Regions from separate parts of the Sinorhizobium sojae CCBAU 05684 genome, predicted to be linked through region 2. Evidence: predicted binding sites of a transcription regulator. Region 2 holds the regulator's gene; the other holds the start of a gene.
The links. The regulator LexA, encoded in region 2, represses DNA repair genes until DNA is damaged. The targets are predictions, from matches to a motif close to TGTTCNNNNTGTGTTCNG.
Positions count from the first base shown of each region.

Region 1: SJ05684_RS10905 (ribonuclease T2) is a predicted target of LexA. The motif match lies at 5,972-5,989, and genes of this name have one in related genera.

Region 1 covers NZ_CP023067.1:2,209,903-2,225,192, forward strand. The annotation lists gene SJ05684_RS30385 (hypothetical protein) at 430-666, shown strand; gene metF (methylenetetrahydrofolate reductase [NAD(P)H]) at 956-1,900, opposite strand; gene SJ05684_RS10895 (ArsR/SmtB family transcription factor) at 1,903-2,925, opposite strand; gene ettA (energy-dependent translational throttle protein EttA) at 3,417-5,066, opposite strand; gene SJ05684_RS10905 (ribonuclease T2) at 5,185-5,958, opposite strand; gene SJ05684_RS10910 (alpha/beta fold hydrolase) at 6,182-7,132, shown strand; gene SJ05684_RS10915 (DMT family transporter) at 7,129-8,079, shown strand; gene SJ05684_RS10920 (thiamine pyrophosphate-binding protein) at 8,124-9,770, shown strand; gene SJ05684_RS10925 (protein tyrosine phosphatase family protein) at 9,787-10,125, opposite strand; gene SJ05684_RS10930 (DUF4432 family protein) at 10,198-11,058, opposite strand; gene SJ05684_RS10935 (L,D-transpeptidase family protein) at 11,284-12,729, shown strand; gene SJ05684_RS10945 (NAD(P)/FAD-dependent oxidoreductase) at 12,995-14,284, shown strand; gene SJ05684_RS10950 (AAA family ATPase) at 14,393-15,109, opposite strand.
Region 2 covers NZ_CP023067.1:1,447,153-1,462,442, forward strand. The annotation lists gene SJ05684_RS07215 (hypothetical protein) at 34-327, shown strand; gene SJ05684_RS07220 (YrbL family protein) at 341-1,108, opposite strand; tRNA gene SJ05684_RS07230 (tRNA-Cys) at 1,628-1,701, opposite strand; gene lexA (transcriptional repressor LexA) at 2,211-2,921, opposite strand; gene SJ05684_RS29970 (hypothetical protein) at 3,102-3,269, opposite strand; tRNA gene SJ05684_RS07245 (tRNA-Ala) at 3,486-3,561, opposite strand; tRNA gene SJ05684_RS07250 (tRNA-Ser) at 3,648-3,737, opposite strand; gene SJ05684_RS07255 (septal ring lytic transglycosylase RlpA family protein) at 4,026-5,066, shown strand; gene SJ05684_RS07260 (D-alanyl-D-alanine carboxypeptidase family protein) at 5,124-6,278, shown strand; gene tmk (dTMP kinase) at 6,359-7,039, shown strand; gene SJ05684_RS07270 (DNA polymerase III subunit delta') at 7,036-8,067, shown strand; gene metG (methionine--tRNA ligase) at 8,204-9,754, shown strand; gene SJ05684_RS07280 (TatD family hydrolase) at 9,769-10,548, shown strand; gene SJ05684_RS07285 (MBL fold metallo-hydrolase) at 10,550-11,386, shown strand; gene SJ05684_RS07290 (ISNCY family transposase) at 11,626-13,080, shown strand; partial or broken gene SJ05684_RS07295 (helix-turn-helix domain-containing protein) at 13,357-13,845, shown strand; gene SJ05684_RS07300 (IS110 family RNA-guided transposase) at 14,144-15,175, opposite strand; partial or broken gene SJ05684_RS07305 (ISNCY family transposase) at 15,284-15,290, shown strand, end outside.

The DNA.
Region 1 (15,290 bases), 760 kb from region 2:
TTTCAGGCGGGCGGCGCCATCGCTACAGCGCCCCGACAGGCCGCACAGCGCTGTAGAACGATGTTGCACCCCTGCCACAGATTCCCGTGGCCCGTACAATTCGCAATTGCATGACTTGCCGATCGGCAAATCTGATGTAAGATACATACGCTCGCAATTTCAATCGAAGGAGGCGTGAAATGGATTCTGTTGTCATGTTTGTGCGCCTCTCTTGCGGAGCGGCTTTTCTGTCGGTGCATCATAAATCGACCGGAAGCCGATTTGCCTCCAAGGCTTTGTAATCCCTGGATTTCCGCAAAGCGGCATCTTTCCCAATTGACCTGACGTGACCGGCTGACGGAGCGATGTCTCGCGACTTCTGCTGCCGCATCCGCGCGTCTTTTACCATCGAGAGGACCTGGCTGCGATATTGCGCCGGGACGGAAAATCATGCGCGATACACAATCCGCGGTTGCGAATGCCCTGACCGCCACGGTCGACGAACTCTGCCAGCAATTTGGCGTCTGGAAGACCGCACATGCATTGGCCCGCGCCGCCTGGCGGCGTCGCCAGATGACGAATCAAGTCTCCCACCTGTCAAATCGAATGCGCCGGGACGTCGGCCTGCCGGAAAACGACGACGCGCCCGGGCAAATCAGATCTTTCCTGTGGGACGTCAGGATTTGAGGCTACAGCGCCTTACGTCCTTATGCATGTCGCTCAAGACTGTGCAGCGGTTTGGGACAACGACAGGCATAAAAACCAACGGCCTAAAGCGCGTCGCAGGAGTACGCTTGATCGCGACGCGCTTTAGGACGCGCAAAGGCCGCTGCAAACTCTTTGAACTTACGCATCGTGCTTTCCGAAAATCGGGTCCGATTTCCGGGCCAGCCAGCCAGCACAGCGATTTGGAGGTCCCAAATCGTCTTGGCCAATCTCCATAAATCGAGCGTGCAGACTGCCGCTAAACCTCGGTTCACCGAGCTCCCGCGGCCGTCTTGATCGACTCGTCGACCGCCCTTTCCTCGGCCTTCACCGGCGAACGGACATAACCGAGGAGCTCACACACGGCGGCGACGAGGGGCGAGCGGTTCATGGTATAGATATGAAAGTCGCGCACGCCGCGCCGGACGAGATCGACGATCTGCTCGGCAGCGATATGGCTCGCCTCCCGGAACCGCTCCGCAGGCTGGTCATCGAGATGCGCAAGGCGCGAGGTGATCGCATCCGGCACCGTGGAGCCGCAAAGCCCGGCGAATTTCATCACCTGTGAAAGATTGTTGATCGGCAGGATGCCGGGGACGATCGGGACGTCGATGCCCGCGCGCCGCACCTGATCGAGGTAGCGTTCGAAATGGTCGTTGTCGAAAAAGAATTGCGTGATCGCCCGTGTCGCGCCGTTGTCGACCTTGCGCTTCAACATGTCGATGTCAGCCGCAGCGTCGCGGCTTTCCGGGTGTTTTTCCGGATAGGCTGACACCGAAATCTCGAAATCGCCGCGCGCGCGCAGTGCCTTGACGAGCGCCGCAGCGTTCTCGTATCCGCCCGGAAACGGCTGGTAGGCGCTGCCGACGCCTCCCTGCGGGTCACCCCTCAACGCCACGAAATGGTGGACACCGCAGGCCAAAAACTCTTCCACGACCGCGTCGACCTCGGACCGTGGCGCGCCGACACAGGTCATATGTGCGGCCGTGTTCCGGAAACCCATCTCTCCGATCATGCGCCTGACCGTCGTCAGCGAGCGGGCCTTGGTCGAGCCGCCGGCGCCGTAGGTTACGGTCTGGAAGGCCGGGGCGAAGGACGCTAGATCCGCCACCGTCTGGAAGAGTTGCGTTTCCATTTCCTCGTTCTTCGGCGGGAAATATTCGAACGAGAGCCTGATATTGCCGCGCTCGCTCGGATGTAGCGACGTTCTTTCCATGCTCAAACTCCCCCCGCCTGGAGACGCTGGCGCGGCATATCCGCGATGTTGCTGGCGACGCGCTGGTCGCGGGCCAGCCAGATGGTGACCGTCAGTTTCCCCTCATCGGCATCCTCGGGCGCAAGGTCGGTCGTCTTCTCGGGCGCGAGACCGGCCCGCTGCAGCCACTCGGCCATCGTCTGTTGTGAAAAGCCGAGGCGGGCATGCGCATGCTCGTCGCGCAGATATTCGAGCCCATGCGGGGCAAAATCGATGATGACGAGCCGGCCGCCGGGCATGAGCATGCGCGCGGCCTCCGCGATCGCCGCCTCCGGCTCCGCCAGGTAATGCAGCACCTGGTGGATCGTCACGAGATCGAAGGTTTGATCGTCGAGCGGCAGATTGAAGATGTCGCCATGGCGGATCGACGCCTTGGTGATGCCGGCCTTGTCGAGGTTGGAGCGGGCCACCGCCAGCATGTCGCGGCTGGCATCGACGCCGATGCCGCGCCGGTAGATGCCTTCGAAGAGCTGCAGGATACGGCCGGTGCCGGTGCCGAGATCGAGCAGGCTGTCGACGGGTTCGTCGCCGACCATCGCCTTCAGCGCCGCCTCGACGTCGCCTTCGCTCACATGCAGGCGCCTCAATTCGTCCCATTCGGCGGCATTGCGGCTGAAATAGGCCTGCGCCTTTTCCGCACGCGCCTTCTTCAATGCCACAAGCCGCATCGCATCGCGCGCGAGAACGGCATCGTCGGCAGCGGCCGCCGCTAAGAGCTCGCGCACCAGCGCCACGCGGCCACCTTCCTGGCGCAACCGGAAATAGGCCCAGGCGCCTTCCTGATAGCGATCGATCAGGGCGACTTCGCCCAGGAGCTTCAGGTGCCTCGAAATGCGGGGCTGCGACTGGCCGAGAATTTCGGTCAAGTCGGTTACGGTGAGATCGCTGGCGGCAAGCAGCGCCAACAGGCGCATGCGCGTCGGTTCCCCCGCCGCCTTCAAGACGTCGACCAGTGCATCCAAGCCAAGTGTGTCACGATCAGCCATCGCATTCCCCATCAACACATAAAGATATCTTTATGTGAATTGCAGATGGTGCGCAAGCGAATTTGCGCAGGAAGGCAAAGGGACGTCGTTGGAAAGTCAGGCCGACAGTCGACCTTCCCCCGCGCTCGTCACGGAAATCCGCCACGGCGCATCCGCGCCGTCAATGCTGCCGGCTCGCGGCACTCGACTCGGCACCTCGTTCCTGTGCTTGTCATTTGGAATCCGGCGCACAAGTCCTATCGCATCGGCCTTGAAAATCGGACCCGATTTTCGGAAGCACGAGGCAGCTTCAAATGCTTACTGCGTGCTGTCTGCGTCCTGAAGGACGCACGCGCCGTAGGGCGGAGAAACGGACGTGCCGTTCGGCGCCGTCCCCATTCTCCGAGCCATCACAATAATGGAACCTACCCTCTGGCCCAAGCGACCGCGCCGCCTCGCGAACGAAGCGGCCGGTATGTGGGTTCCGGCACCGGACATCCCGGGCCGACGCCCTACCGCGTCAGGCGCTTATAGGTCACCCGTGTCGGGTTGACCGAATCGGGGCCGAGGCGGCGGATCTTGTCCTTCTCATAGTCCTCGAAGTTACCCTCGAACCACTCGACATGGCTGTCTCCCTCGAAGGCGAGGATGTGGGTCGCGAGGCGATCGAGGAACATACGGTCGTGGCTGATGATCACCGCGCAGCCGGCGAAGTTCTCGAGCGCATCCTCGAGCGCGGCCAGCGTCTCGGTGTCGAGATCGTTGGTCGGTTCGTCGAGCAGGATGACATTGCCGCCGGATTTCAGCATCTTGGCGAGGTGCACCCGGTTGCGCTGGCCGCCGGAAAGTGTGCCGAGCTTCTGCTGCTGGTCGCCGCCCTTGAAGTTGAAGGACGAGCAATAGGCGCGCGAATTGACCTCGTGCTTGCCAAGCTTGATGACGTCGTTGCCGCCGGAGATCTCTTCCCAGACGGTCTTGTTCGGGTCGAGCGCATCGCGGCTCTGGTCGACATAGGCGAGTTGCACGCTGTCGCCGATGCGGAAGGAGCCGTCATCCGGCTGTTCCTGGCCGGTGATCATCCGGAAGAGCGTCGTCTTGCCGGCGCCGTTCGGGCCGATGACGCCGACGATGCCGCCCGGCGGCAACTTGAAGCTCAGCCCATCGATCAGCAGTTGGTCGCCATAGCCCTTGGAAAGATTGTCCGCTTCGATGACCACCTGGCCGAGCCGCTCTCCGACCGGAATGATGATCTGCGCGTCGCCCGGGCGCCGATCGGCGGCCGCCTTGACCAGCTCGTCATAGGCGCGGATGCGTGCCTTGGACTTTGCCTGCCGGGCCTTCGGGCTCGAGGCGATCCACTCCTGCTCGCGGCTGATCGCCTTCTGTCGGGTAGCCTCCTCGCGCCCCTCCTGCGACATGCGCTTGCCCTTGGCTTCGAGATAGGCGGAATAGTTGCCCTCATAGGGAATGCCGCGACCGCGATCGAGCTCGAGGATCCAGCCGGTGACGTTGTCGAGGAAGTAGCGGTCGTGCGTGATCATCAGCACGGCACCCGGATATTCACGCAGGTGCTTTTCGAGCCAGGCGATCGTCTCGGCGTCGAGATGGTTGGTCGGTTCGTCGAGCAGCAGCAGGTCCGGTTGCGAGAGCAGCAGCTTGCAGAGCGCGACGCGGCGCTTCTCACCGCCCGAGAGGTTGTTGACGTCGGCGTCGCTCGGCGGGCAGCGCAGCGCATCCATCGCCATTTCCACCTGGCTGTCGAGATCCCAGAGGTTCTGGCTGTCGATGATGTCCTGGAGCTTCGCCCCCTCTTCCGCCGTCTCGTCGGAATAGTTCATCATCAGCTCATTATAGCGGTCGAGGATCGCCTTCTTGGCTGCAACGCCTTCCATGACGTTCTCGACCACGGTCTTTGCGGGGTTGAGCTGCGGCTCCTGCGGCAGATAGCCGACGGTGGCGCCTTCCGCGACCCAGGCCTCGCCGGTATATTCATGGTCGAGACCGGCCATGATCCTGAGAACGGTCGACTTACCCGCCCCATTCGGGCCGAGGATGCCGATCTTGGCATCCGGGTAGAAGGACAGATGGATGTTCTCCAGGACCTTCTTGTTGCCGTAGGCCTTGTTGAGCCCGGCCATGTGATAGATGAATTGACGTGCCATAAAGCATGCTCCGCATCGGAAGGGGAATTTTGCCCGCTATGTAGGCGAAATATGGTGGCGGGGCAATCCGCCAAAGGCTTTGCCCACGCCGATCCCCGCTCGCGGAGTGTCGTTCGGATCAGGCTCGCCCGGCGGCGTCCACGATCCCCTTCGCGCATTTGAACTCGGTTGTTCCGGCCGCCTGGATCAGGCCCTGGAGATCCGCCTTGCCCGAAAGATCGCCGGTAAGCCCGACGGTGAGGCCCGTGATCACGCTGCGTCCGGCAACCGTCTGGCAGCGCATCCGCACCCGCTCTCCCGCACCCGCTCCGAAGCTCCTGTCGAATGCCGCCTTGATCTCGGCTTCGCCGACCTCGGAGCCGATCCTGTCGGCAAAGAGGGCTCGCACGGCGGAATCGTTCAACTGGTCGAGCAGGCGAAGCTGCAACGCGAAATAATCCTCGGCATTCGCCGCCTGGCAGGTGCCGCTGCGCAACCATTGATGCCGGTCGAGGCCGGATTTCACGCCCGGCATGGCGACGAGCAGGCGCGCGGCAGTCTCGTCCGCTATGGCGAGTTTCGGCAGGTCGAGCCAATCGCCCTTGCGATCGCGGGTCTTCAGCTCTGCCTCGACGCCGCAATAGCTTTTCCTGAGCGGCCAGAGACCGTGCAGCGAGAAATGCGTCGCATCGAACCGCTCGGCCGCCTGGTCCACGCACTCCTTGCGCGTCGGTCGCGTCTCGCAGAAACCCGGCTGCCAGCTGACCGCCAGGACATATTGCGTCCGGCCAGCCTCCGCCGCCACGCCGCCCTCCGGCGCTGCTTCTTCCTGCGCCGCCACCGGGGACATAAGTCCCAGGCCCAGTACAAGCGCGGCAACCCGCGCTACTCTCACCATTTCCCGCACTGCCATAATGGCCTCCGTTGAAAACAAAACAAGAACAAATGAACAACAAAAGCGGGAATATTGCAACCCCTGCTGAACACCTTCGGAATTCTCCTGATCTCATGCGCAACGAGCAACAAGCGGCGATTGCCTTTGCCGGCCAAATCGATTTGATATCTCGGCGCGGATTTCGCGCTCTGTCCGTTCGGAGGCGGTGTTGCGGGCTTTGAGGAATTGTTCGGGGGATCGCATGTTCGGGCAGATAGATACGCATCAAAGCCCGACGGGCGCATTGCTCGCCTGGCGCCACTGGCCTGCCCTCAAACCGACCGCCATTCTGCTCGTCAGCCATGGTCTCGCCGAACATGCGCAACGCTACGCACGTTTTGCCGAGGCCATGGCCGCCCACGGCTTCCATGTCTACGCCCACGACCATCGCGGACACGGCCACACCCGCGCACCTGACGCGCCGCTGGCGACATTTGCAGCAAAGGGGGGCGCCGAAATGGTCATTGCCGACTTGCGCGCCGTCCGCGAGATGGCCGTCGCCCGTCATCCCGGCCTGCCGGTCATCCTCTTCGGCCACTCCATGGGCGGTCTAATCGCCCTCAATGCAGCCGAAACGGATCCTCGATCCTATGACGCGCTCGCCGTCTGGAACTCCAATTTCCGGCCGGGCCCTGCCGGCCGCGCGGCCCAGGCGATCCTCAGGATCGAGAGAATGCTGAAGGGTTCGGACGTACCGAGCCTCTTCCTTTCGCGTCTCACCTTCGGCGCCTGGGCTCAGGCCATCCCGAATCGGAAGACTGCTTTCGATTGGCTGTCGCGGGACGAAGAAGAGGTCGCGAAATATATCGCCGATCCGCTTTGCGGCTTCGATCCCACCGTGTCGCTGTGGATCGACGTCTTCAAACTCGTCTACGCCGGAGCGCGCGCCGACCGGTTGGCGCAACTGTCCGCGCACCTTCCCGTTCACCTCGTCGGCGGCACCGCGGATCCTTCGACCGATGGCGGCGCGGCAATTTGCTGGCTTGGCGATCGCATGAAGGCGCGCGGCATGACGGACGTCACGGTCGTTATCCACCAGGGCATGCGCCACGAGACGCTCAACGAGATCGGCCGCGAAAAGGCGACGCAAGACTTTGCCGCCTGGTGCCAAAAAGCGGTGGGCGCGAATCCCCCGATAGGCGCACGATCATGACCGATATCACTCTTTCCCGGCCTGCGCCCGATCACCGCGTCACCTACGGCTTGACGCTGATGGTTCTTTCGGTGCTGATTTCGCCGGTGATCGACATTTTCGCCAAGCTGGCGATCGCCACCGTCCCGTCGGCGGAGATCACCGCCGTGCGCTTCCTGCTCCAGGTCGTCTTCATTCTCCCAATCGTCTTCGTCCGGCGCACGCTCCTCGACCTCACCTGGAAGAAAAGTGCGCTGCATGCCTTGCGCGGCGGTCTCCTGGTGCTGACCATGCTTTCCTTCATCACGACGCTGAAAGTGATGGAAGTGGCCGATGCCATCGCCATCTTTTTCGTCGAACCGATCATCCTCACCATTCTCGGCAGCATCTTCCTGAAGGAGACGATCGGCTGGAGGCGCTACGCAGCCTGCGCCGTCGGCTTCTTCGGCGCCATCCTCGTCATCCAGCCGAGCATGCAGGAGGTCGGCCCGATCGCGCTGCTGCCGATCGTCGCGGCTTTCACCCTCGCCGTCTTCCTGCTGGTCACCCGCATGGTCGCGCAGAACGAGGATCCCTGGTCGATGCAGTTCCATGCCGGCATATGGGGCGGCCTTTTCTGCCTCGTGCTGCTGGGATTCGGCGAGGGTACGGGCTCGAGCGTCTTCGATCCCGTCTGGCCGGAGGGTCACGCCTGGTTCTATCTATTGGGTGTCGGGATCACTGCCACCGTGTCCGGCGTGCTCGGCGTCTATGCCTATCGCGCCGCACCGGCCTCGGTGCTCGCGCCGTTGCAATATCTGGAAATCGTGTCGGCGACGATCTTCGGCTGGCTTGTCTTCGGCGATCTGCCGGATGCGCTGAAGTGGCTCGGCATCGCTATCATCATCGGCTCCGGGCTCTATATCATCTGGCGCGAGCGACAGGTGCAGAAGACCGCCGGCACGCCGCCGGTCACGCCGGCAATCTGAGGTGCCGGACAGGACATTGTGACAAAGCATTGGGAGGTGTTCGGATGAAAACAGGAGGGCAACTGGTCGTAGAGGCGCTGGTGGCGAACGGCGTCAAGCGCGTTTCCTGCGTACCGGGTGAAAGCTATCTGGCAGTTCTGGACGCACTTTACGACACCGATATCGACGTCGTCGTCTGTCGCCAGGAAGGCGGCGCCGCGATGATGGCTGACGCCTGGGGCCGGCTGACCGGCGAGCCCGGCATCTGCATGGTCACCCGAGGCCCCGGCGCGACGAACGCGTCTGCCGGCCTGCACGTCGCCCGGCAGGATTCGACTCCGATGATCCTGTTTATCGGCCAGGTGCAGCGCGATGCCCGCGAACGCGAAGCATTCCAGGAAATCGAGTATCGCCGCGCTTTCACCGAGGTCGCGAAATGGGTGGGGGAGATCGACGACCCGGCGCGCATCCCGGAATTCGTCACCCGCGCCTTTGCCGTCGCCACCTCCGGCCGCCCCGGCCCGGTCGTGCTGACCCTGCCGGAAGACATGCTCACCGAGAGCGCAGATGCCCCCGCCGCGCGCGCCTACCAGCCGGTCGAAAGCCATCCGGGACCAGCTCAGATCGCCCGCCTCGAGGCGCTCATCTCGGAAGCGAAGCGGCCGATCGCCATTCTCGGCGGCACGCGCTGGACGGCCGGGAGCGTCGCCGAATTCGAGCGTTTCGCCGAGCGCTGGCATCTGCCCGTCGGCTGCTCCTTCCGCCGCCAGATGCTGTTTGACCATCTGCACCCGGTCTATGCCGGCGATGTCGGTATCGGCATCAATCCGGCGCTCGCCGAGGAAATCCGGCAAGCCGATCTCGTCCTGCTCGTTGGCGGCCGTTTCTCGGAGATGCCCTCCTCCAGCTATACGCTGATCGATGTGCCCTATCCGAAACAGAGGCTGGTCCATGTGCACCCCGATCCCTCCGAACTCGGACGCGTCTATCGTCCGGATCTCGCGATCGCCGCGAGCCCTCGCGATTTCGTGGCCGCGCTTGAAAACGTAAAGCCTGCCGCAGAACCCGCCTGGTCCGCCCGCACGGCGGCCATGCACGCAGCCTATCTCCGTTGGTCGACGCCGCCGGAGACGGGACCGGGCGACGTGCAGATGGGGCCAATCATGAACTGGATCGAGGCCAATACGGCCCCCGACACCATCTTCACCAATGGTGCTGGCAACTACGCCACCTGGCTGCACCGCTTCCATCGCTTCCGCCGTTACGGAACCCAGGCGGCCCCCGCCTCCGGCTCAATGGGCTACGGCCTGCCGGCGGCGGTGGCAGCCCAGCACCTCCACCCCGACCGCGAGGTCATCTGCTTTGCGGGCGACGGCTGTTTCCTCATGCACGGCCAGGAATTCGCGACCGCGATCCGCTACCGACTGCCGATCATCGTGCTCGTCATCAACAACGGCATCTACGGCACGATCCGCATGCACCAGGAGCGCGAATATCCCGGCCGCGTCAGCGCCACGGATCTCACCAATCCGGACTTTGCCGCGCTTGCCCGCGCCTATGGGGGGCACGGCGAGACGGTGGAGCGGACGGAGGAATTTGCCGAAGCCTTCCGCCGGGCCCGCGCCAGCGGCAAGCCGGCCATAATCGAGATCAAGCTCGACCCGGAAGCAATCACGCCGACCCGCACGCTCACCGAAATCCGCAAGGGTTGAGAGAGTCGGCGTGTCGTCAGCCTCGGATATGCAGCGTCTGCTGGTAGACGGCGGTGGAGCGTGCGCCGGAGCGGCAGTAGCCAAGCATCGGGCGCGGAAATTCGTCGAGCGCGTCGACCATGCGGGTGACGGCGTCTGCCGTGACCCCCATGGGGCCGATCGGGATATGGGTGATTTCCAGCCCCAATTCCTCAGCGCGCGCGGCGATCGCATCGAAGGTCGGCTGGTCGGGCGCCTCGAAATCCGGACGGTGGCAGACGATGGACTTGAAGCCGAGCCCCTTGATCTCGTCGAGGTCCTCGACCGTGATCTGGCCCGCGACCGAATATTCGTCGTTGATCTGGCGAATGTCCATGATGGCGTTTCCTCATGAGTCCTTTGCCTTGGTGTAGGCCGGGCACCCCTCGGCGTCAATCGCCAAGCGGCTTCAGGAGATCGCGAAGGCGAGCGCATAGTCGCGGCTGCCGCCAGGCTCCAGGAGGTCGAGTTCGCCGCCCGCAAAAAGCTCCGCCCGCTTCGCCAGCCGGTGCGACGCGGGCTCGATGCTGATCACATCGGCACTGCCGCGCTGGCAGCGCCACATCTGCAGGAAGGGCAGCGTCTCGGCCCGGAACCGCACGTGGAGGCTGCGCCCTGCAAGCCCCGGCAGCGGGGAAAGCGAAACCTCCGCCCACGCGTCGGCGCCGACGACGGCGGGCAGGCAGAAATGCGCGCGCTCCCCCTCGCCGAAGCGCCAGGCCAGCGAACCGCCCTCGACCGATGGGCTTTCGATCCGCGTTTCCTCGCCGAGGAGACGGCCGGCGATGTTCATGTGATACATCATCATCGGCGCAAAGGCCGTGGGTCCGATATTGACGACGCGATCCTCGAGCAGCACACTCTGGCCACCCCGCTCGACCCGCCAGCAGCGCTCGATCGCCGCCCTGCCGCCGCAGGCAAGCGCGACTTCCGTAATCGCCGTGCAATGGCTGCCGGCGGAAGCCATGTCCGTTCCTGCCACCGGGGTCCCGGGCAGTGAGCCATGCAGCGGATAGCATGCGCCGTCACCACGGCCCTCGACCGGCTCCGGGTGACGGATATGGTCGGGGCCGCAGGTGAAGAAGAAGCCGGCCAGCGCGCGGTCGATCCGCGGGTCTCCGTCGAACGGAATTGCGTCGCCCGGCGAGAGGTCGACGCCCGCAACGACGAAGGCAGCGATGTCGAGTGCCGAGGAGCGGTCGAACAGGAGATAGACCTCGCCCGTTTCGACTGCATTGCCGCCTGCCCCCACGCCCGTCCGCACTTCCATCCCCTTGGCCCTCAGAATCAGCTGTGACGAGGGCAGGATAGCTCAATTGGGCCAGTCCTTGCTCGCCGCATCAGCTTGAACCATCCCGCGCTGGAAAACGTTGAATTCAAGACGGTCGAGAGTGGCGGCGATCGGCCGTTGCGCTCGCGAAGGGTCTCGCCTAACTAGGTTTTAAGGGAATGTTCATGATGAATTCATTTTTTTCACATTAACGTCGAAATCGCCATGTACCGCCGCGAGGCAGCCAGCATGAAAACAGGTTCTATCGTGACGTCAACGACCCGCATCGGCCTTTCGCTTCTCGCCGCCGCCGGCCTTGTGGCCGTGTGGCTTGCACCGGCGCGTGCGCAGGAAGGCTATGGCGGCTATTGGCACCGCGGCGAGATTATGCTCGTCACGCCCGAGGGCGACATTCTCGACTACATGCCCCGGGAGGACGAAGTGCACGTCGTGCGCGATCGCCGCGGCCGCACGCTGCTGATCGACGACTGGGGCAATATCGTTGCGACCGTCGTGCCGAATGACGGCTATGGCGTCCGCCGCCGCCGCGGCTACGGCGTCGACGTCTATTCCAACCGGCCCGACCGCGGATACGACTACTCCGAGCCGGGCGAATTTACCGGCACCGTCCCCGATTACCGTGACGTGACGCCGGCACCGGTGGAGCGCGAGGAGCTTCCGAACAGCCTGCCCTCGCTGATCGAAGGCGACCAGGCCGCCTATGATCCGCAGTATGAGGACCCGTTGAGGCAACCTATGCCGCCGACGGCCCCGGTCCACGGCAAGTCCCGGGCGGAGGTCGCGGCGTTGCAAGTCTTTCTCGACCGGGAAGGTTTCTCGCCCGGCGTGATCGACGGCAAGATGGGGTCCAACGTCACCAAGGCGATCGAGGCCTGGCAACAGGCAACCGGCGAAACGCTCGATCCAAACAACACCGAGGATATCCTCGAACGGCTGCGCTTCAACGGCGGCCTGCCGATTACCACCTATACCATTACCGCGGCCGATGCGGCCGGCCCCTATGTCGCCTCGATTCCGGAAGATTACGCCCACAAGGCCCAGCTCCCGCATCTTTCCTTCACGTCCACCGCCGAAATGCTTGGCGAAAAATTTCATATGGACGAGAACTATCTGCGCGAGCTCAATCCCGGTGTGGATTTTTCCATTCCGGGCACCACGATCAAGGTGATCAATCCAGGCCCGAACAAGAACGGTAAGGTGGCGCGGATCGTCGCCGACAAGGGACGCAAGCAGGTCCTCGCCTATGACGAGGCGGGGAAGATGATTGCCGCCTATCCGGCGACGATCGGATCCTCGGACACGCCCTCGCCCAGCGGCACCGTGACCGTCGAGCGCATCGCCTTCAACCCCGGCTATACCTACAACCCCAAGATCAATTTCAAACAGGGCTCGAACGACAAGATCCTGCAATTGCAGCCGGGACCGAACGGTCCGGTGGGCACCGTCTGGATTGCACTCTCCAGGCCGACCTACGGCATCCACGGCACCCCGGATCCGTCGAAGATCGGCAAGACCCAGAGCCACGGTTGCGTGCGCCTGACCAACTGGGATGCGACCGAGCTCGGCAAGATGGTGAGCGCGGGCGTCACCGTCCAATTCGTCGACGAGCCCGGGGCGCCGATTTCGGCGGATGTTTGGAATCCTTATTAATTCGCCTACAGCGCCGCGCGTCTTTTCAGACGCGCGAAGGTTCGCTGAACTCTTTGAATCTGCGCATCGAGCTTTCCGAAAACCGGATACGATTTTCGGGCCGATGCGCTAAGCTCGACTGGGCGGAGGGCGGTTCTCGCCTGCCTTTCGTCGTTTCGTCCAGCATCGTCAGCCTTCATGACTTCATGAAACATTGTCATGAAAATGTTTGCCGCATTCGCTCTATCAAAGGCAAAGAATCCCGGCTGATAAAGGAATATCCGCGATGGCGACGGAGCGCCCTCTTCCCAATCTCTGGCATGCGACGGCACCAGCTGCCCCCGGGACGGCGCCGCTAACAGGGGAATTGCGGTGCGATGTGGCGATCATCGGCGGTGGCTTCACCGGTCTCTCGGCTGCTTTGCACCTCGCCGAAATGGGCGTGAAGGCAGCGGTGATCGAAGCCAGGACCATCGGCCACGGCGGCTCGGGCCGCAATGTCGGTCTGGTCAATGCCGGCATGTGGGTGAAACCCGACGACCTCATCGCCACGCTGGGAGCCGAAGCCGGCAACCGTCTGCTGCATGAGCTCGGCGCCGGCCCCTCCCTCGTCTACGAGCTCGTCGCCAAGCACGCCATGGCATGCGAAGCGGTGCGCAACGGAACGCTGCACATGGCCGTCAGCGCCGAGGGACTGAACGAGATCCGCGAGCGCGAGGCGCAGTGGCAGAAGCGCGGCGCACCCGTCGAGGTGCTCCCGGCCGAGAAGGCGCATGTGCTTTCCGGCGCCGAAGGATTCACCGGCGCCCTGCTCGACCGGCGGGCCGGCACGATCCAGCCGCTCGCCTATGCAAGGGGACTCGCCCGTGCGGCGATCGCCGCGGGTGCCGAGATCTTCACCGACACGCCGCTTCTGGCCGCCGAACGCAAGGGCGACCTGTGGAAACTGGAGGCCGGCCGCGGCACGCTTACGGCCAGGCATGTCATAGTCGCCACCAATGCCTATGGCGCGATGGTGAACGGTACGCCATGGAAGGCGCAGACGCGGGAACTGACGATCCTTCCCTTTTTCCAGTTCGCAACCAATCCGCTTGCCGACAGGGTCGCCGAACGCATCCTGCCGGAACGTCAGGGGGCCTGGGATACCGGCCTCGTGATGACGTCGTTCCGCATGGATCAAGAGAACCGGCTGATCTTCGGTTCCATCGGTCGCCTCGATGCGATGGCCGAAGGCACCCACCGCGCCTTTGCCGCCCGTTCGCTGCGCAAGCTCTTCCCCTATATCGGCGATTTCCGCTTCGAATATTGGTGGGATGGCCGCATCGGCATGACCACCAACAACCTGCCGGTGGTGCACGAGCTCGCGCCGAATGTCATTTCCGTCAGCGGCTATAATGGCCGCGGCATCGCGCCCGGAACCGTATTCGGCCGCGCGCTCGCCCGCCATGTTACCGGCGATGGCTCGGCAATCCCGTTGGCACAGACGCCGATCACGGCGGATCCCTGGCGGAACGTCAAGTCCGCCTTCTACCACGCGGGCGCGCAGGCCAAGCACTTCATCGACCGGCGATTCTGACGGCAGTCCGCCCGCCGAGCGAGATCGTGCGCCGCTGCCGGCGCCAGTGGATTCCGGCTCAATCAATGGCAAGTCCGTGCACCGCCAGCATCCGGCGGAAATCCGTCGTCACGCCGCGCGCGGCAAAGCCCAGTGAAGGCGCAAGGCAAGGGAGCGGCGAACGCGCACGGGGAGGATCTCCTGCACCTCGCGGGCAAGGGCAAAGGCATTCTCGCGCGCCTTGTCGAGATTGCTGACGCGGTTTGCATCCATCGTCTGCAGCGTTCCGCCGCATTCGAATATCTCGCGATAGGCGGCGCGCTCGACGATCGGGGTGTCGAGAACGGAAACCCCGCGGGCGGCGAGCAATGCCTTGATCGTCTGCAGCGCCCGGGTGGTGACCAGCGAGTTGACGCGGGTGAGAACCACCGAGTGATTGATGCGCGTCCTCGCCTTCTCTTCGATCTGGCGGATGAGTTCGAGGATCTGCACGGCGCCGCGCGCGTCCATGGCGCAGCCCTGAACGGGGATCAGCACCTGATCGGACAGCCCGAGCGCCAGCGCGACGATCGCGTCCTTGGCGCCCGCAAGGTCGATCACGATGAAGTCGACCGCATCCTTGAGCTCGCGGATATGACAGGGCAGCGAAGCCGGCGTGATATGCGAGATCACTTCGAGATTGGGGATGGTGCCGGATAGCTCGGACCAGCTGGTGATCCAGCGTTGCGGATCCGCGTCGAGAATAACCACGCGGCTTCCCTGTCGGGCAAGCTCCGTTGCCAGGATCAGAGCCGCCGTCGTCTTGCCGGCGCCACCCTTGGCATTGGCGAGTGTAATGACCGCCATGTTCCACCTCGTTCTTTCATGCTCCATCCCCCCGCGCCCCGGGGCAGATTCGATTAACGGAACCTTTCAGAACATGGTTAACAAAATGGAAATTTTTGACTGCCAAAGATTAACCGCCGCGCCGCCGCTTAAGGCCTTTACGCACCGGAAAGCCCGGGAAATCGGGGATTTCCCGGGCTTT
Region 2 (15,290 bases):
CACCAATTCTGGGAAAGTCGCAGGAAGGAAGCAATGGCGCAGGGCGAGAAAAAAAGGCATTTCGGTATCGATCCGAAAACACGGGAGATGATCCTGGGAAAATGGCGCATCGGCCTGCCCGACTCGCCGGCCCTGCGGGTGACGGTGGGGCTGCTGCTCATCGCCGGCGGTATTCTCGGCTTTCTGCCGATTCTTGGCTTCTGGATGGTCCCGCTGGGGATGCTCGTGCTGTCGCACGACATACCGGTGGTGCGTCGCGCACGCCGGAGGCTCGCCGTGTGGTGGGCCCGCTGGCGCGGCAATGCCGAGAAATCATCCGGGGAGTAGAATGCGACTTGGGCTAGCTCGCCTGTGAAGAAACGTCGAGTGCGTCCGGAACGACCTCGAGTGGGTGGCGACTGCGCTTCGGCCGCAGATACGGCTTTAGTACCGCGTGGACGTGTCCCTCGTTTGGTAGCGCCGCTGGATCGTTCAATACTCTGGCGAGATTTAAGAACAGCTTCCCACGCATTTGCCGCAGTCGGAAGTCGTTGGCCCTGCTGCTGAGAGCGAAAATGCGCAACGGGCTTTTTTCACCGGTCCCGTCGATGCACAGCAGTTCCTCAAAACCGCGGCGATCCGTCACGACGAAGTTGCCGGCATTGCAATCCATCAGCACGATGTGAAGCCTGCGAAAGCGATCGAAAAGCTCTTCGATCATCGCCAGGTGCCTTGCCGTCAACCGCCCCGCCAGCGCCAGGTCGCGCAAGGTCGGGGCCAACTGTCCGTCTGCCATAGTGATCTTCTCGACCACGAGACCGAGACCGTGTTCGGTCTGAACGAAGCCCAGCACTCCGGGGATGGGGAGATCGGCTGTATCGGCCAGGGTGAACTTTCGGGCCTGTTCAATGAACTCGTCGACCTCGCGTCGAAAAGTGCGGTAGGCGCCGAACCGCTTGAACCGATCGAAGAAGCGGAGCATCCGCGTCGATTGGCGCTCGCCGCCCTTGCCCCTGGTTCTGAGAACCTTGATCAGAATGTTCGGGTATAGGTCGTGCTCGAAAACACACCGCTGGTGCCCGACTGCGCATTGGTGCCAGTCGGAAAGGGAGATCTTGCCGTCGAACATTTCCTCCCCCTCGGAATGCGACCGTTTTGTAACGAAATAGTGTCAGTGGAGGAAAATCAAGGAAAATCCAACCTTGTGGGTGAATTTATTGAGAACGTGACTGTATGGTTGTGTTCGACCAAGCGCCCGGTGAGGAGCCACTCGGGCACGAGAGGCTGCCGGTGCGTCAGATGATTTCAGCTGACCGCAAAATGCTCTAACGGCTGGCGGTTGTTTCGGAAGCGGATGCTCCCTCGAAACAGATAGAAGCCGTTTTCGCCGGAGCAGTCGCTGGTCCGGCCAAAACGGAATCGACGTTCCGCTACAGCGCCGCGCGTCTTTTCAGACGCGCAAAGGTCGCTGGAACTCTTTGAATCTGCGCATCGAGCTTTCCGAGGATCGGCTCCGATTTTCGGGGCGCTAGGCAAGTGGTCGTCGCCGCAAAGCATACACTCTGTAGGAGGACGCTCTCAGTCCACTTGTGAAAACATGGCGGCGCTCATCGGCGCCATCAAATCACGATCATCAGGGGGGAATTGTTGGAGGCCTCGCCCGGAATTGAACCGGGGTACAAGGATTTGCAGTCCTCTGCGTCACCACTCCGCCACGAGGCCTCACCGACAAGAAATATCAAGTCGTGGCCAGCGTTTAGAATCATTCGAGATGAACCGCAAGAGGCAATTTCCGAAAAACGCACCCCTCGTCTCGGCGCATTCTTGAAGGACGTTGGCGAAGCCGCCGGATTGCCGATGAATAGGTGATGCCCCACCAAAACGCGGCAAAAACAGTGAGACGGCGGCGCGAACGGGCTGTAGCATTTTGAATTGCTGCATGCATTTGTCCTTAAATCGAGATCGATTTCAAGGCGACATGCAGTACCCGGCAGTTTCCCACATCAGGGCAGCGATCGAAATCCGGACAGGGTCGGCAGCAAAGAGCGGAATGCCCCCGAACCCGCCGGTATCGCTCTGTTAATTTGCGCCGATTGTGCGAACCAAAATTCGTCCGACCGCAAAATTATCTCCGGCGCTGTGCGTCCCTCAGGACGCACAAAGGACACTGTTAGCTCTTTGAATCTGCGCTCGTGCTTTCCGAAAAGCGGGGCCGATCTCGGGGCGATGCGCTAGTGGTACCGTCGTATCAGCCCGACGAGTTTACCCTGGATTTTCACCCGGTCCGGTCCGAATATCCGGGTCTCGTAGGCCGGGTTCGCCGCTTCGAGCGCAATCGACGCACCTTTCCGGCGGAAGCGCTTCAATGTCGCTTCCTCATCGTCGATCAGCGCCACGACGATATCGCCCGGGCTGGCCGTGCTCGCGTTGCGGATGATCACGGTGTCGCCATCGAGGATGCCGGCCTCGATCATCGAGTCGCCCTTGATCTCCAAGGCGTAATGTTCGCCGCTGCCGATCATGTCGATCGGTACGGAAACCTCGTGCGTATTGTTCTGAATCGCTGAAATCGGAACGCCGGCGGCGATCCGCCCCATGACGGGAACCGCAATCGATGCCGTTTCGGCCGGCGGCGGCTCGGCCTTGGGCGCGGCAGGCGTCTTGCCCAGACTGCCCTCGATGACGCTTGGCGAAAAGCCGCGCCTTGGCTGCGCCGGAGCCGTATAAGCTTCCGGCAACTTGATAACTTCAAGCGCGCGGGCCCGATTGGGCAGCCGGCGAATGAAGCCGCGCTCCTCGAGCGCGGTGATCAATCGGTGGATGCCCGACTTCGATGCAAGATCGAGCGCGTCTTTCATTTCATCGAAGGACGGCGGGACTCCCGATTCCTTCATTCGTTCATGAATGAAGAGAAGCAATTCCTGTTGCTTGCGGGTCAGCATGGCGCGTCACTCCAGAATCGCGAAACAAATCAAGAACAGACACTATCCGTTCCATTTGTGTTCCGCAAGTGCCTAAAATTCCGTGAACTTTGCCAGGCTGAATATTTGGCCGACATCGCTGTGCCGGCGCCGATGAGCCATTGGGCTGTCCGGCGACGACGGCGTTCAAGTGGCGCCCGATCAATAGGCGAGACGCAGACCTCCGGGGCTGAGCACGTCGAAGTCAGGCTCAGGGTAGGGGCCGTGCCATTGCGTGTAGGTCGTATTGCCCGTAGCGCCGGTCGTGGCGCATCCCGAAAGTGCCAGGAGCGCCAATGCTGCAACCGCCATCAGAGTTTTAGAGGGCATGTTTTTCTCCACTCGCGGGAGTTGCCGAGATGCGAAACTGCAGACCTTAACTGTCCCTCAATTCGCTGGCGATGGCAAGGGAGCGTCGATGGCCGAAATCCTCATTTAGCCATCCTGGTAAACGACTTGGGGCGATGCGCCTCGGCGTAAACACCTGTTGCGTGAGCGGCCTGATCAGGGCCGTTGCGCTTCTGCGCGGCGGACAAAAGGGAAGAATGGTGGAGTCGAAGGGAGTCGAACCCTCGACCTCCGCAGTGCGATTGCGGCGCTCTCCCAACTGAGCTACGACCCCACGGGCCCAAACTATATAGAAGAATTCGACAGCCCGCGCCAGTCCGTTCGACTGCGTCGGCGGGCTCTGGTTCGGACGGGTTCAGGTGGCGGATGGGGTGGGATTCGAACCCACGGTAGGCTCTCACCTACGCCGGTTTTCAAGACCGGTGCCTTAAACCGCTCGGCCACCCATCCGGGCAGCGCGTTATTGCGCGAAGTGCGGTTCGTTGCAAGATTTAAGCGAGGCGTCCGCACGAATTATTTCTTGGACCTCTGCTGCTCGGCACCCACATTCCACCGGCCTCGCGTTCACCATTCGTAAACCATAACGAGCAAAATCCGGCGCGATCTCACCTAGAATTCGTATTTTTGCCTTGATGTTGTCATCATTGCTCGATTGTCCCTTTTCGGGACGCCGAAAGATCCGCGGGGGTGACATGCGGACCGTTCTGCCACGAATTTGCGAATGACCTTGTGGGACAGATGATATCTCATAGAAATGCGGCCTGCCTTGCGAGGGGATTGCGCCTCGCTGCAATTCCACTGCTTTGCGCTACGCTGGCGGCCTGCGGCTCCACGTCCAGCGTCAAGAAGAGCAAGTCGAGGAGCAAGGAATATTTCGCCGAATCCGTCTATGGCGTCAAAGCGAGCCCACGGGTCGCGACCGGGCGCAATATGCCGAAGGGCGGCGGGCGCTTCCAGGTCGGCAAGGCCTACCAGGTCAAGGGCAAGTGGTATAAGCCGAAGGAGGAGCCGGGTTACAACAAGACCGGCATGGCTTCCTGGTACGGCTCGGCCTTTCATGGCCGGTTGACCGCGAATGGCGAGGTCTACGACAAGTATCACCTTTCCGCGGCGCACCCGACCTTCCCTTTGCCGAGCTATGCTCGCGTCACCAATCTGGAGAACGGTACATCGGTCATCGTGCGTGTGAACGATCGCGGGCCCTATGAATATGGCCGGATCATCGATGTTTCCTCCAAGACCGCCGACCTGCTCGATATCAAGCGCAAGGGAAGCGCCAAGGTGCGCGTGCAATATGTCGGCCGGGCTCCGCTCGAGGGCAACGACATGCCCTATCTCATGGCGTCCTACGTCACCAAGGGCGATCGCAGTCCGGGCGTTGCGCCGGAAGGGCAGATCGCCACGGGGGTCATGGTGGCTTCGAACGAGCCGCTGCGCGACCAGGCGCGGGACCTTGGCACCCTGACGATTCCGGCGAAACCGACGCTTGGCGAAACGACGCCGATGAACGCGCTCGCGGCACCGGCTGCGGCTTCCCCGGCTTCAGCCGCGCTCGCCGAGTTCATGATTCTGCCGGAGATCGGGCCGGTCCCCTCCGAACGCCCGGAGTGGATCCCGCTTCCGGACGGCAGCATGGCCTATGCCGCCGCCTATGTCGAAGTCCGGGTCAGCGACAGGGCTTCGCCATTCGAGGCGATCATGGCCGATCCGAACCCGCTGACGCCCGAGTCCATTCTTGCCTATGCGAAGCGGCAGAACCGGGGGGCTCTGCCCGATTGACGCCGGTTGAATAGGGGTGGCCGCACTGCTATGCCCGTGAAGAAACCGGAGTTTCTCATGCGCATGATGTGGCTGGCGATCGTGGGTGTTCTTGCGGCGGTCGTCGCAGGGGAGGCGGCGGCGCAGGCGCCTGCCTTCAACACGAAGGCGAAGCAGATCTATCTGGTTGATGCCGAGACCGGCACCGTGCTTTTTGCGCGCGGCGAGAACGAGCCCGTGCCGCCGGCATCCCTTGCCAAGCTCATGACGATGGAGCTGGTCTTCGAGGCCTTGGACAGAGGTGAACTGACGCCGCACACGACCTTCGAAGTTTCGGAACATGCCTGGCGCACGGGCGGCGCGCCTTCCGGCACCGCGACCATGTTTGCCGCGATCAAGTCGGAGGTTCCGGTTGCGGATCTCATGCAAGGTGCAATTGTCCAACTGGCGAACGACGCCTGCATTATCCTTGCCGAGGGAATGGCGGGCAGCGAGACGGCCTTTGCCGAACGGATGACGGAGCGGGCTCGCGAGCTCGGCATGCCGGTCGCGACGTTCAAGAACGCGACCGGACTCCCGGATCCCGGAAACAAGATCACCATGCGGGAACTCGTCACCCTCTCGCGGCATTTGCATGAGGCGCATCCGCGCTACTACCGCCTCTATTCCCAGCCTGATTTCGAGTGGAACGGCATCTTCCAGCGCAACAAGAACCCCCTGATCGCCGCCAATGTCGGCGTCGATGGGCTCGCGACGGGATTTGCGGAAGGTTTCGGCTTCTCGGTCGCCGCTTCGATGCAGCGCGGCGATCGCCGTGTCTATCTCGCAATGGGCGGGCTTGAGAGCGAAAAGGAGAGAATCGAAGAGAGCCGCCGCGTCCTCGAATGGGCAATGACGAACTTCGAGAAGCGGCGGATCTTTGCCGGTGGCGAAGCGATCGGAGAAGCGAGCGTCTATGGTGGGACGGCCTCCCGTGTCGCGCTTGTCGCCGGCGGGCCGGTGGACGTGCTGCTGCCGGTCAACAATCCGGAGCGGCTGACCGCCCGCATCGTCTATAGGTGGCCGCTCAGCGCACCGGTGGCCGCAGGCCAGGAGGTCGGCGTCGTCAAGCTCTGGAACGGAGAAAGGCTCATCAAGGAAGTTCCGGTGCGCACAGCCGATGCCGTGGGGCCGGGCACGCTGACGAGCCGCGCGCTCGACGCCCTGCAGGAACTGCTGTTCTTCTGGCTGTGACAATTGCACGCCGTGGCGGTTTCTTCCGGCAGACCAATCGGCTAAACAGGAAGCAGGAATACGCCGATCTGGAAGAGCATGTGTCGCTGACAAAGGGTTTGTTCGTAACGTTCGAAGGCGGAGAAGGGGCGGGCAAATCGACCCAGATGCGCCTGCTTGCCGATTCGCTCAGCGCACGCGGCTATGACGTGCTCACGACACGCGAGCCCGGGGGGTCCGCCGGTGCAGAGGCGGTTCGCCACGTGCTTCTTTCAGGGGCGGCGGAGCCCTTCGGCGTGCGCATGGAGGCGATCCTCTTCGCCGCCGCGCGCAGCGACCATGTCGAACAGGTTATTCGGCCGGCGCTCGAGCGGGGAACGATCGTGCTTTGCGACCGCTTCATGGATTCCTCGCGCGTCTATCAGGGGATCACCGGCAACCTGGAGTCGAGCTTCGTCGAGACGCTGGAGCGCATTGCCGTCAACGGCGTCATTCCCGATCGCACCATCATCTTCGACCTTCCCGCCTCCGTAGGTCTCGAGCGTGCGCTCCGCCGCGCCGCCGATGAGGGGCCGGACCGCTTCGAAAAGGAGCAGATGGAGACGCATGAGAAGCGGCGTGGAGCCTTTCTCGATATTGCCGAGGCCGATCCGGAGCGCTGCCGGGTCGTGGACGCGACGCGCCCGCCGGAGGTGATCGCGGCAGACGTGCTGGACCTCGTGGCGGCGCTGCTGCCGGAGGAGGACGCGGCGCGCACATCTGCCGCGGAAGTGGCCACATGACGGCAGAACGTGCAGGGGTGCTGGACGGGGCGATTGCTCCGGCTGAAAACAGCAGGCTCTTCGGCCACGGTGAGGCCGAAGCCTTCCTCGCGCAGAGCTATAAGTCAGGCAAGGGGCATCATGCGATCCTCATCGAAGGGCCGGAGGGCATCGGCAAGGCGACACTCGCCTTCCGCTTCGCCAATCACGTGCTTTGCCATCCGGAGCCGACCCAGGCGCCCGACAGCCTTGGCGACCCGGATCCCGGTTCGATCGTAAGCCGCCAGCTTGCCTCCGGAGCCTCCCATCACCTCCTGCACCTGACCCGTCCGGTCGATGAAAAGAGCGGAAGGGTCAAGGGTGCGATCACGGTCGACGAAGTGCGGCGCGCCGGAAAATTCTTCGGCCAGACGTCGGGCACGGGGAACTGGCGGATCGTCATCATCGACCCGGCCGACGACCTCAACCGCAATGCGGCCAACGCCATCCTGAAGATATTGGAGGAGCCGCCGCGCCGGTCGTTGTTCCTCGTCCTGACCCACGCGCCGGGAAAACTCCTGCCGACGATCCGCTCGCGCTGCCTGCCGCTGCGGCTGAAGCCGCTCGATGCAGGGGCCATGCGTCAGGCGCTTTCGCATCTCGGTTTCGATCTTGCCGGCGCGAGCGGCGAGCAGATCCTCGCCGCGGCGGGCGGCAGCGTTTCGGAGGCGCTGAAGTTGATCAATTACGGCGGCCTCGACATTGCCGCCGCCTTCGAGGACGTTCTCGCAGGGCAGGGGCCTGCGGTTCGCAAGCAGATGCACAAGCTCGCCGACATTCTCTCGGCGAAGGACAGCGAGACGATCTTCGATTTCTTCTCATCGCTGCTGACGGGCCGAGTCATGCAATCGGCCCGCGACGCAGCTTTGGCCGGCGACATCGAAAAGGCCGAACGTTTCGCACGATTTTCAAGCGAATTCGCCGAACGCCTGGCGCTGAGCGACGCCTATAATCTCGATCGCAAGCAGACGATCCTGTCGCTTCTCGACGACCTGAAGGATGCCTTATAGGCAGGGGGTGAACCTCCACTTCCGCCCGGTTGCGGCGGCAGCGGCAATCGGCTTTTTCTTGGCGCGGCGGTTCCCTACCCAAGGGCGATGCGCTAATAGCAGCCTTAGTTCCCGATCCGAGACAATCGAAGCCGATATGAAAAACACCTCCCCCTTCTACATCACCACCGCGATCTCCTATCCCAACGGTAAACCGCATATCGGCCATGCCTACGAGTTGATCGCGACGGATGCGCTTGCCCGGTTCCAGCGGCTCGACGGACGCGAAGTGTTCTTCCTGACCGGCACGGACGAACACGGCCAGAAGATGCAGCAGACGGCGAAGAAGGAAGGGGTTTCGCCGCAGGAGCTGGCCGAACGCAACTCGGCCGAGTTCCAGAACATGGCGCGCCTTCTCAACGCGTCCAACGACGACTTCATCCGCACGACCGAAAAGCGGCATCACGAGGCGTCGCAGGCGATCTGGACCCGAATGAGCGAGGCGGGCGACATCTACAAGGATTCCTATGCGGGCTGGTACTCGGTCCGCGACGAGGCCTACTACCAGGAGAATGAAACGGAGCTGCGCGCCGACGGCGTTCGCTATGGCCCCCAGGGAACACCCGTCGAGTGGGTGGAGGAGGAGAGCTACTTCTTCCGCCTCTCCGCCTATCAGGAAAAGCTTCTGAAACACTACGAGGACAATCCGGACTTCATCGGCCCTGCGGAGCGGCGCAACGAAGTAATCTCCTTCGTCAAGTCGGGGCTCAAGGACCTTTCGGTGTCGCGCACCACGTTCGACTGGGGCATTAAGGTGCCGAACGATCCGGCCCATGTGATGTATGTCTGGGTGGATGCGCTGACCAATTATCTGACCGCCACAGGCTACCTCACCGATCCCGAAGGTCCGCGGGCGAAATTCTGGCCGGCGAACATTCATGTCATCGGCAAGGACATCATCCGGTTCCACGCGGTCTACTGGCCGGCTTTTCTGATGTCGGCCGGGCTGCCGTTGCCGAAGCGGGTCTTTGCGCACGGCTTCCTGCTCAACAAGGGCGAGAAGATGTCGAAGTCGCTCGGCAACGTGGTTGATCCGTTCAACCTCGTCGAGCATTTCGGCCTGGACCAGATCCGTTACTTCTTCCTGCGCGAGGTGTCGTTCGGTCAGGACGGCAGCTACAGCGAGGAGGGGATAGCGACGCGTATCAACTCCGACCTCGCCAACGGCATCGGCAATCTCGCCAGCCGTTCGCTCTCGATGATCGTGAAGAACTGCGATGGCCAGATACCCGCCTGTGGGCCGCTGACGGACGAGGACAAGGCCATGCTTGCGGCGGCCGACGCGCTTGGCGAGACCACGCGCGAGGAGATGGGAAAGCAGCTCATCCACCGCGCGCTCGCCGCCATCATCGCGGTCGTCTCCGAAACGGACCGCTATTTCGCGGGCCAGGAGCCCTGGGCGCTCAAGAAAACCGATCCGGAGCGCATGGCGACAGTGCTCTACGTGACGGCGGAGGTCGTGCGCCAGATTGCCATTCTGCTGCAGCCCTTCATGCCGGGATCGGCAGGCAAGCTGCTCGATCTCGTCGCCATTCCGGCGGAAAAGCGGGATTTCGCCAGCCTCGGCGAGGCCGGGCGGCTCGTGTCCGGAACGCCGCTCGAGGCACCGAAGCCGGTCTTCCCGCGCTATGTGGCGCCGGAAGCGTAAGCGAGAGCATATCAATGCTGATCGACACGCATTGCCATCTGGACTTTCCCGATTTCGAAGCGGAACGCGACGCGATCATCGAACGCGCCCGTGAGGCCGGCGTGACCCAGATGGTGACGATCTCGACCCGCGTGAAGCGCTTCGAGACGATCCTTGCGATTGCCGAAAAATATCCGAACGTCTTCTGTTCGGTCGGCACTCATCCCCATAATGCCGACGAAGAGCTGGATATCACGGCCGAGGATCTCGTTCGCCTTTCGAAACATCCGAAAGTGGTGGCGATCGGCGAGGCCGGGCTCGATTACTTCTACGACAACGCGCCGCGCGAGGCGCAGGCGGAAGGCCTACGCCGGCACATCGAGGCAGCGCGCGAAACCGGGCTGCCGCTCGTCATCCACAGCCGCTCGGCGGATGAAGACATGGCGGCGATCCTGACGGAGGAGGCGGGGAAGGGCACTTTCCCCTTCCTCCTGCACTGCTTTTCATCCGGTCCGGAACTGGCGCGCATCGGCATCGAACTCGGCGGCTACGTTTCCTTCTCGGGCATTCTGACCTTTCCCAAATCGCAGGAACTGCGGGATATCGCCAAGACCGTTCCGCCCGACCGGATGATCGTGGAGACGGATGCGCCCTATCTGGCGCCGAAGCCGTTCCGCGGCAAGCGCAACGAGCCGGCCTATGTCGCGCATACGGCGGACGTGCTGGCCGAGACGATCGGCGTCAGCCGGGCCGAGATCGAGGGCATCACCACCGAAAACGCGTTCCGGATATTCTCGAAGATGCCGAGGCTCTGACATGGCGTTCCGGCGGGTCTTTACCATTCTCGGTTGCGGCTCTTCGCCGGGCGTGCCGCGCATCACCGGTGATTGGGGCGCCTGCGATGCGTCGAACCCGCGTAACCGACGCATGAGGGCTGCGCTGCTCGTCGAGCAGGTCGCGCCGGACGGCGGCAAGACCACCGTCGTCATCGACACCGGTCCGGATTTCCGCACGCAGATGATTGCAGCCGATGTGCGCCATATCGATGCGGTGCTTTACACTCACGCTCACGCGGATCACTTGCACGGAATCGATGATCTGCGCGGTTTCGTCATCGAGAACCGGCGGCGCATACCGATCTGGGCGGATGCCCTGACGATGTCCCGGATCCGCGATGGGTTTCGCTATTGCATGGAATCGCCGCCCGGCAGCGGCTATCCACCGATCGTCGAGCCTCGGGTCATCGAAGACGATCTCCCGCCCGTGACCGTTCATGGCGCCGGTGGTCCGATCGCATTCCAGCCGCTGATGCAGTTTCACGGCAACATTCACTCGCTGGGTTTTCGCATCGGCGACTTCGCCTATTGCAGCGACGTCAGCGACTTTCCCGCGGAAACCATCGAAAAGCTTCTTGACCTCGATCTGCTGGTCATCGACACGTTGCAGTACAAATTTCATCCGAGTCATCTGTCGCTGGTGCAATCGCTCGGCTGGATAAACCGGCTCGAGCCGAAACGCGCCGTGCTCACGCATATGCACGTGCCGCTGGACTACGAGACGGTGCGCAACGAGACGCCGGATCATGTCGAGCCGGCCTACGACATGATGCGGCTGGAGTTCGAGGTCGTCATGCCGAGCACCGAAGAAGCGTAACGTCGCGAGCAAGCATCCGATTTCAAGCCATTGTTTTGAAAGGGATGCTTCGTCGCGCAGAGAGTTCCATAATCTATCTTATGCGATCATCTTGTGTAGCGACATTTTAGAGATGCGACATATGCACCAGTTAGAGATGCGACAGTCGTCGCCTCTTGGGATGCTGGTCAAACGTCAACGTTTGGAAGGAAGACTGGCGACGTGAAGCGTGGTTGAGACCATGAGCGTTCGGAGTCGTCATGTCTTGTTTGATCACCATGTCGCAGAAGGAATTGCATCGTCTTGAACTCATCCAACAGATTCGCGGGCGTAGCCTGACTGTCGTCGAGGCGGCCGCGTTGCTCGGTCTCAGTCGCAGTCAGGTGCACCGGCTGTTGCAGGCCTATGATCGTGCCGGCGCCGACGGTCTGGTCTCGAAGAAGCGCGGCCGGCCGAGCAACCGGCGCCACAGTGAGGACTTCCGCAACCTGGTGCTCGACCTGGTGCGTGAGCATTACGTGGATTTCGGACCAACGTTGGCCACCGAGAAGCTGCTCGAACGCCACCGGATAGCCGTCAGCAAGGAGACGCTGCGTCAGTGGATGATGGAAGCCGGCCTCTGGGTGTCGCGACGCGAACGCAAGAAGCGGGTTTTCCAGCCGCGCGGCCGGCGCGATTGTTTCGGCGAACTCATTCAGATCGATGGCTCGCATCATTGGTGGTTCGAGAACCGCGGCCCCAAATGCGCCCTGCTCGTCTATATCGACGACGCCACCGGCAAGCTGTTGCATCTGCGCTTTGCGGCTTCAGAGAACACCTTCGACTATTTTCACGCAACGAGGGCCTATCTGCAGCAATGGGGCAAGCCGATCGCCTTCTACAGCGACAAGCATGGCATCTTCCGCACGACCCATGCTTCCAAGAAGGACAGGACCAGTGGCCTGACGCAGTTCGGGCGGGCTCTTTATGAGCTCAACATCGACATCATCTGCGCCAATACCCCGCAGGCCAAGGGACGCGTCGAGCGCGCCAACCAGACGCTGCAGGATCGTCTGGTCAAGGAACTGCGGCTGCGCGGCATCGACACGATTGCGGCGGCCAATGCCTATGCGCCGGAGTTCATCGCGGATTTCAATCGTCGCTTTGGCAAGGAACCGCGCAATCCGAAGGACATGCATCGGCCGTTTGCCGCGCATGAGAACCTCGATGGTGCCATGTGCCGCAAGGAGATCCGCAAGCTGTCGCAGGCCCTGACGCTGCGCTATGACAAGGTGCAATTCATCCTCGATCCGACGGATATCGCCAAGACGCTCGCCGGCAAGAAGGTCATTGTCTGCGACTATCCCGATGGCCGTCTTGAGATCACCCACGAGGGGACGTCCCTGCCCTACAGAACCTTCGACACGCTGCGCTCGGTGCACCGATCCGAGGTGGTTGAGAACAAGCGCCTCGATGACATGCTGGCGCTAGTGGCCGAGATGCAGGCCGGCCGAGAGCAACAGCGCAGCAAAAGCGGGCCGCGTCGCACCGGCCAGACGGACCATATGTTCGGCATTCCCGACGGCAGCCAAAGCAATGGCTACCAAAAGCGCGGCACGAAGCCTGGCAGGAGGACGGATTTCACCAACGATCCTGTGGTGATCGCCCGGCGGCAGCAGTCTCTGGCAAGATTGAAGGCAGCCGAGCATCCGACGGGTTCGAGCTCTCAAAGCTGAAGTTTATTTTGCAGCTGGAGCCATCCGCCGCCGACCGGGCTGCGCAACCCTGACCAGCTCCACCCGGCCGGCGGCTTGGGTCTGCGTACTTTGTAAACATATCAACTTGAAAACGCAGTAATAATGGATAGGATGAAGTCGCATTTCTAAGTTGACTACTTTGTCTCTTCTTTAAATAGCTGTGACATCTTGTGTAGCCGCAAAGTTGAAGTGTCCTGTTTCTGCAAAGTAAGAATGTCACTCTCCCCGCGTTTTCAATGACGTGGGAGATTGCGGATGGGACTGATTGCGATGAGCGAACGCGATCTGCAGCGGATTGAGGTTCTGTCGAAGGTCGTCGACGGCCGGATGACGATTGTTTCGGCGGCGCATGTCCTGGGCTTGAGCACGCGTCAGGTTCGCCGGCTCTTGGAGCGGATCCGGACGGATGGTGCAGCATCGATCCGGCACAAGGCGATCGGCCGACCGTCGAACAACCGGATCAGCGACGGCGTGCGCGACTATGCCGTAGCGGTCGTGCGCGAGCGCTATGCCGATTTCGGTCCGACGCTGGCTGCCGAGAAGCTGGCCGAGCGCGACGGCCTGACGGTGTCGCGCGAGACCTTACGCAAATGGATGTCGAAGGCCGGCCTGTGGCTGTCACGCAAGCAGCGGCGCAGCTTCCATCAGCCGCGGCTGCGCCGAGAAGCCTACGGCGAGCTGGTGCAGATCGACGGTTCCGAGCATCGCTGGTTGTCTAATCGCATTCCATCCGTCAAGCTGGTTTGAGCATCCAGCGACCTTGCCGGCTTGCGGCGCAGGCAACACGGCTAAAACTGATTGGGTAAATCTGCCCTCACCGGCCGTGTCTTCAGAGCTATCCAGTGCTGGGAGCAGGGTTGTCTCCGCGGTCGACAAATGTCGCCGCACAATGGTCTTCGCAGGTGGGATCTTCCTAATGTTCGAGGCGCAGTCTCAACGAGCTGCAGCCAGCGAAAGCGGAATGATCCTGCCCACGTCCGCAGCAGGGACGCTCAGCACCAAAAGTTAGATGGCGCGCTGAGGGACGAAGGCTGAGCGTCTCCTATACGGTGGCGCCAGCCGATGCGTTGAACACTTCTCCCGTCTTGAGCATGCTGTGCATGATGACCGCGAGCTTCCGGGCGACGGCCACAGCGGCCCGTTTGAAGCCAAGCCGCTCACGCAGCTTAAGCCCCCAACTCTTGAGACTGCTCTCGGTCCTGGGATTGGTTCTCGTCAGGAGCGCTGTTGCCGCTTCATAAAGCAGCCCCCGCAAACGATTGTCGCCTCTTCGCGAGATATGGCCGTCATAATCGACCTCGCCTGACTGGTAGCGCCGGGTTGTCAACCCAAGCCAGGCGCCAACGGAGCGCGACGTTCGGAAGTTTTCTGGATCTTCAACTGCCGTAACGTAGGATACAGCCGTGATAGCGCCGATGCCTGGGATTGTCATCAATAGCTTCGTAGCCTGGCTCTCCCGTGCGACAGTAAGCAACTGGCGATCAAGGCCGGCCACTCGATTGCGCATATCGTACCATGCCTCAAGCAGAGGCAAGATGATCTTTGCGAGCCCGTCATTGCCCTCCAAAAGCCTTCTCACATTGCCATCAAACACCCGACCCGCTCCTTTGGGGATGATAAGACCGAATGTCTTCATCAGACCGCGGATCTGATTGCCAGGTTGTGTTGAGATGTTCAGGAGTTGTTCGCGGGCAGCCACCAACGCGCGGGCCATCATAGCGTCAAACGACTTGACGCGAACCGCTTTGTAAAAGCCTGCGTCAGCGAGTTGAGCCAAACCATCCGCATCGTTGGCATCGGTTTTGTTGAGCGTCTCGTTCAATACCTTTTGCGCGTGCCGCGCTTCTATGCAGATCGCAGGAACCCCCTCGGTCGTCAGCACATGATAGAACCACGTCGACAACGGCCCCGTCTCGAATACGACGCGCCGGGCGTGCGGGGCGTTTTTGCGGATCATCTCTGCAAGAAGCTTGGGGTCCGAAGGACATCTCCCCCGCCAGATCCGCTTCCCGTCTTCCCGAACCGAGATCGCCGTATCTTTCAATGAAACATCAAGCCCAATATATTGGTCCATGGTTGCCTCCATCCGATGTTTGGGCCCGGTTCCAATCGAGAGCCCGTTTTTCCATCTTATCGGGGGCAACCACCCTCGCCAGCCAAAACGGCAGGGCGGTCGCGCCGCGATTACT